DNA from 2 places in the Fictibacillus sp. NRS-1165 genome. Region 2 is predicted to be linked to the other one. Evidence: riboswitches for the same ligand, from Rfam matches in the RefSeq annotation. Region 2 holds a riboswitch; the other holds the start of a gene.
The links. Region 2 has a riboswitch for S-adenosylmethionine ahead of ABHN01_RS02775 (ABC transporter ATP-binding protein). Riboswitches for the same ligand answer to the same signal wherever they lie in the genome.
Positions count from the first base shown of each region.

Region 1 (3,218 bases), on a different contig from region 2:
TCTGAGCGGTATTGGCGGTGCCATAGCGGTACCGGGCCTTGGTGTTCCAGGTATAGGCCCGCTGCTTGCTGCCGGTCCATTTGCATCCATGTTCGGTGAAGACTCGGAGGACGACCTTAAAGAACTTTTGATGTCATTGGACCTCTCTGAACGAACCGCTGAACGCTATGTGCAAAAAGTCGAGCATGGAAGTATCATGGTGTTTTTAGAAAAAGAAGCGGTAAAACTATAGGCGAGGGTTCCAGTAACAGAAAGACCGTGAATAAATTAGTGTGCCTCATGAAACGATAGGTACATAGATGTATTTAGAAGTGAGGGCAGAAATGAAAAACGATGAGAGAGCTGTATTTAGCATTATATTTATCGGGATCTTGCTGTTGAATGTAATGGTTAAACTTCGTAAAAATGCTTATTGGATGAAAATGGACCGAAAAACCAGCTCCGCTTTTTTTTCGTTGCGGGGCATACAGGTTATCGATATTTTTCTGAGGCTGTACTCCATTATTGGTTCGGGTTTTGTGCTGATTCCAGCGACACTCCTGTCAGCGTGCCGATACAGCCAGAAGGGACAGCGAAGGAAAGCGTTATTTTTGGTTGTTAACTTGGCAGGCTGCCGCTGGGTTAATTCGATTTTAAGAAAGAAATGGGACTATCGCGCTCCCTCGACAAAACCGTTTTTTATTAGATATGGATTTCCAAGTGCACATGCGATGAATGCTACGGCAATGTATGGTGTATTGGTCATGTTAACGAAAAGGCTGTCAAGAAAAACAAAGATGATGTTATTATCACTTCATATCGGTTTTGTCTCGCTCAGCAGAGTTTATTTAGGCATCCACTATTTTACGGATGTCCTTGCGGGAGTGGCTTGGGGAGCTGTCTGGCTAGCTCTGATGAAAGCCGTGTTTTATTCTGATCAGAGAACCCTGAAAAAAGATTTGACATGCGAGTAAAGTATGGTTTAAGATAAGTAACATCAACAAAATATGAACGTGTTTCTTATCCAGAGAGGTGGAGGGATATGGCCCTGTGATACCTCGGCAGCGGGTTTTTCATTTAGAAAAACACTGTGCCAATTCCAGCAAGTTCCTTATGGGCTTGGAAGATAAGAAGAGCAGCTCGTTTCCTTATGGATACTTCATCTCTTCTTTCTTTAGGAAGAGATTTTTTAGTTGTAATTAAATATATATTTTTCTTATCCAGAGAGGTGGAGGGATTGGCCCTTTGAAGCCTCGGCAGCGGGTTCCTGTTTTACTCGGAATACTGTGCCAAGTCCGGCAAGCGATGACGCTTGGAAGATAAGAAGAGATCAGCGACTCTTTGATGCTTAGGCCTCTTCTTGTTTTCAAGAAGAGGCCTTTTTGCTGTTTAGGGAAGCGATAGTGAAGGAAGGAGAACGGAGCCATTGATTCGATTTGAAGAGGTAACCAAATTTTATGAGAGTGGCAAAAATAAGGTCAGAGCGCTAAACAATGTGAGCTTTGAGGTGAAAAAAGGAGAGATCTACGGAGTTGTAGGTTATAGCGGAGCAGGAAAGAGCTCTTTGCTCCGCTGTGTAAATCTTCTGGTGAAGCCGACATCAGGACACGTTTTTGTCGGGGAAGACGACATGGCTGGATTGTCTCCAAAAGACTTGAGAAGAAAACGGAAAAATATCGGCATGATCTTTCAACATTTTAATCTGCTCAATGCAAAGACGGTTTTTGATAATATTGCGACGCCGCTTTACCTGCTCGGGGTGAAGAAATCCGCCATTAAGGAGAAGGTGAATGATCTGCTGGAATTTGTAGGTTTGACAGAGCACGGTCATAAATATCCCGACCAGCTCTCCGGCGGACAAAAACAGCGGGTAGGTATCGCCCGGGCGCTATCCACGGATCCGGAAGTGCTATTGTGTGACGAGGCCACTTCGGCCTTGGATCCGCAGACGACGGCCAGTATTTTAAAGCTCTTAAAAAAAATCAATAAAGAATATAACATTACCATTCTCATCATTACGCATGAGATGAATGTCATTCGCGAAATTTGCGATTCCGTCGCTGTGATGGAAGGGGGAGAGGTGATCGAGAAGGGGAGCGTTTTTGATGTGTTTGCGAAGCCTCAAACGGAGACGGCAACGCGCTTCGTCAGTTCGGTTCTTCAGGATGAACTTCCTGAATCCCTGAAAGTCCTGCTTAAGAAGCAGGACCGCAATCATAAGATTTTCAGGATCGTCTTTACCGGAGCTTCCACCGGCCAGCCGCTGCTCTCGCAGATCGCTAAAAAATTCAACGTGGATGTCAGTGTACTGTACGGCCATGTCACAGAACTTCAAGACGTGCCTTTCGGAAATCTTGTTGTCCAATTGATTGGTGACGAACAGGAAATCAGAAGAGCGATCTTTTTCGTGAACCAAAGCGAAGTACAAGTTAGGGAGGTTGCATCTCATGCAAGTTGATTGGAGTACATTTTGGGTCGACATTTTAAATGCAGCCGGTGACACATTAACAATGGTCGGTTTTTCCCTTTTGTTCTCGGCTGCCATCGGGATTCCGCTTGGCGTCGTGCTCGTAGTTACGAGGAAAGGTCACATTCTTGAGAACCTGGCTGTCTTTAATATTTTAAATGCGATTGTAAACGTATTGCGTTCGATACCGTTCATCATCTTAATGGTGGCGATTATCCCGTTTACAAGATTTATCGTCGGTACTTCCATCGGGACATCCGCCGCGATTGTACCATTGATTGTATATGCCGGCCCCTATATCGCAAGGCTCGTGGAAAACAGCCTGCTTGAGATCGATCCGGGTATTGTCGAAGCCGCAGAAGCGATGGGGGCTACACCTTGGCAGACCATTTTCCGCATCCTACTGCCGGAAGCATTCAGCTCACTAATCCTGTCGTTTACGATTGCTACGATTGGTTTGGTGGGTGCTTCAGCGATGGCAGGGGCTGTCGGGGGCGGAGGCCTTGGTGATCTGGCCATTGCCTATGGCTATCAGCGATTTGATACAGACGTCATGATCGTCACTGTCGTTCTGCTCGTCATCCTTGTACAAGGGCTGCAGAGCGCAGGAAACATATTGTCCAGAAAAATTAGAAGAAGATAAAAAGAGAAAAAGGGAGTAGGGAAATCTTATGAAAAAATATTCACTGATCATTTTAGTCATCGGGGTTTTAATGTCGGCATTCTTGAGCGGGTGCAGCGGCGGAGATGAAAAAGGGCTTGAAAAAGTAAA
Region 1 covers NZ_JBDPNU010000065.1:4,696-7,913, forward strand. The annotation lists gene ABHN01_RS22620 (general stress protein) at 1-232, shown strand, start outside; gene ABHN01_RS22625 (phosphatase PAP2 family protein) at 324-953, shown strand; SAM riboswitch class I at 997-1,112, shown strand; SAM riboswitch class I at 1,193-1,305, shown strand; gene ABHN01_RS22630 (methionine ABC transporter ATP-binding protein) at 1,406-2,437, shown strand; gene ABHN01_RS22635 (methionine ABC transporter permease) at 2,427-3,089, shown strand; gene ABHN01_RS22640 (MetQ/NlpA family ABC transporter substrate-binding protein) at 3,118-3,218, shown strand, end outside.
Region 1: it holds a riboswitch for S-adenosylmethionine, as region 2 does, so the genes downstream of both, ABHN01_RS22630 (methionine ABC transporter ATP-binding protein) here and ABHN01_RS02775 (ABC transporter ATP-binding protein) in region 2, are expected to answer to the same signal.

Region 2 (3,218 bases):
AATGTTACGGCAGGCAGAATGAAAAAAAATGATAAGAAAAATTTCCATATCTCTGTAAAACCAAACAACTCGCCAACTCCCTTTTGTGCTTATCATGCTCTCCATTCTTTTGCCTGATTCGCTTTAGGACAAACATCCAAATTCACCCGAAAAAATAAAAAAACTCAGCATTATGCTGAGCTGTAATTTCCAATTATTGAAACAGTCCTGAATGCAGCACTTCATTTGCTGCAGAAACGATATTGAACAAGAAAGCTCCCCACCATAATACACGGCCCCGTGGTGAAACTTTGCTCCATCTTTTTCTCTTGCTTTGTTCTTTGAAATAGACGAGAGCAGCAAGTGCTGTGATATTAAAGAAAACCATGCTCCAGCGGGCAACAACAAGGTAAGTCGGGCTGACTAATCCACCGGCAAGCAGCAATCCATTAATTAGGAACAGCATATAGAAAAACGGAAGACTTTTCATGTCATCACTTCTCTCCAAGATGATCAAATCCTCGTTTATTCTAACACCGCCATTATGAAATGGGAATGGGTTTGCTCAATGGTTAACAATGTTGACACAATTACTTCCCTACCGCATATTAGTGCTTTTTTTTGGAGGCACGTGAATGACGTCAGAAGACGAAATCATCACCATCATGCTCCCTCCGTACGCTTTCGCTCGTATAAGAATCGGCTGGTTGAAACGGTTCTGAAAACGGAAGTCCGGGCCATACCAGCTTACGGTCGCATCTCGCCCTTTCGGTACATAAGGGACAAGCCTGCTGTGTGAAAAACGCTGAACGATATGAAGTCCTGCCCGGTCAACTGCATTGAAAAGGGTAGAGGACACTTGGCAAATTCCACCGCCGACTCCTTCCGAAAGCTCCCCCCGCACGATAACAGGAGCACGCATGTACCCCTTATCCGATGTTCGTCTGCCTACAACACCATTAAAGGAAAAGGTTTCTCCAGGAAATACGACATGGTTGTCAATGGCTTTTGCAGCAAGTGAAATATTATGGCTCCTGGATTCGTTGGAACGGTTGAAATAGGTAACATAATGAGCAAGTTGGTTCGTGCGAATATTTCCAAGAAGCTCGCTGTCCACTCTTGGATGGACCGGTAATTGAGGAATTTCAAGTTTTACAGGCCCCTTACTGAAAAAACTCATATAAAATCGTTCTTTAAACGCTTTTTTATAGAGCATGGATCCTTTTTTTTCAGAAGTGATTCCTCCCGATTCATTGATCCTTGCGTTTAGAGGCGGACGGTAGATCTGCCCCTCCAATTTTGCCGTAAACAAGTCAAGTTTCTCGCCGTCGATAACGGGCGTACCCGGCAGCGGGATCATGAAGTCTTTTCGATCAACGATCGCAATGGTTTGCCCTTCATGTACTAAAGATATGCTGTCTGGTATATTGAGGGGCTGGACAGCCAGCAATATACCGGTTAACCAAGAAAGCAACATAACGAACAACCTCCCAACAATTAGTATGTTGAAGGCTGAATCGTTTTATGTAAGAAGGTTGAAAATGTATCGGCGACCCGGCTGTTTTTAGATTTTTCAAAAATGTTATTGACTTTGTATTCTATACCTGTTTTAATAACAATTAATCCGATGGGGTTTATATGATTTAAACCTACATAATTTTTTCTTATTAAGAGAGGTGGAGGGAATTGGCCCCATGAAACCTCGGCAGCGGACTCTTTCAGAGAACTGTGCCAAATCCAACAAGCAGCAGCTTGGACGATAAGAAAGGAAGAACATGCAATACACTTCCCCTTACACGTCCATGACAGGTAAGGGGAGGTTTTTTATTTAAGAGTAAAAAAATATCGTACAGCTGATTGGTAAACCAAAGGCCGTGTCTTGAAATTTGCAGACATGGTCTTTGGTTTTCTTTCGTACATGAACCTTTTTTCATTTGAAAGGGGGAATTTTATTCGCAGCACGGCCATTCAAATATTGCGTCGACCGGACGACCGGAGGCTTTCCTAAAATAAGGAGGTTTCCGGTTGTTTTTCTTTTGCCGAATCGTAAAGAAGAAAGGGAGATTGGTAATGACTTTACTGCAAATTAGAAAACTGGATCGAAGTTTCCAAACGGGGAAAAGCGTGATGAAAGCACTGGAACGTATAGATCTCAGTCTGAACAAAGGTGAATTTATCACGGTGATCGGCCCGAGCGGCTGCGGAAAAAGCACGCTGCTAAAGATAATTGCTGGTTTGGATACAAGGCATGAGGGTGCTGTGATGCTTGATAATCAAAAAGTATCCGGGCCGAGCATCGATAAAGGATTTATTTTTCAGGAACCAAGATTATTTCCGTGGCTGACTGTTGAAAAAAATATTGCGGCAAACTTGCCTTTGAAAGAAAAAGAAACAAAAGAAAAAGTAAGCGAACTGATCAAGCTTGTCCGATTGGAAGGATTTGAAAATGCTTATCCAAAAGAGCTGTCAGGAGGAATGGCACAAAGGGTATCGATCGCAAGGGCCCTGCTTAGAAATCCTAAGGTTCTCCTCTTAGATGAGCCATTTGGAGCCCTGGATGCCTTTACACGGTCACATATGCAGGAGGTGCTCCTCGATATCTGGGAAAAGAACCGGACAACGATGATCTTTGTTACACATGATATTGATGAAGCGATCTATCTTGCCAGCCGAGTTGTTATTATGAATCCCCGGCCGGGCACGATTCGGGAGGTAATACCGATCGAACTGCCGCATCCCCGGCGAAAAACGGATTCCGCCTTCCAAAAAATACGGCAGCGGGTATTGAGTGAATTTGAAAAAGTAGAAGTAAACGAACAATCAGAAGCTGTCCAATAAAAAACGAAGCAAAGGAGATGAAAGGATGAGCGATCAGACTGGAGTATTAACGACAACCAACTTGGATCGAAAACAGAGAAGAAAAGAGTCCGCCGTAAAAACAAAAAACCGAAAAAAAACACCCCTTTCCCATTGGGTGAGAGGATTAGCACTGCCGTTTTTTATTCTTGTCATCTGGGAGGTTGCAGGTGCCTATGGACTGATTTCAGCCACCTTGCTGCCTCGGCCGAGTGAAATTTTCATTGCATTTAAAGATCTCATCCGCACGGGAGAGTTATTTACCCATTTTAAGATCAGTCTGTTGCGGGCGATTACAGGATTTCTGCTGGGAGGGGGGCTTGGGCTTTTGGCTGGGCTTGTTGTTGGATTTTCAAGTAAAACAGAGCAAACCCTGGATCCGA
Region 2 covers NZ_JBDPNU010000009.1:6,342-9,559, forward strand. The annotation lists gene ABHN01_RS02765 (hypothetical protein) at 194-487, opposite strand; gene ABHN01_RS02770 (VanW family protein) at 578-1,456, opposite strand; SAM riboswitch class I at 1,641-1,745, shown strand; gene ABHN01_RS02775 (ABC transporter ATP-binding protein) at 2,050-2,817, shown strand; gene ABHN01_RS02780 (ABC transporter permease) at 2,843-3,218, shown strand, end outside.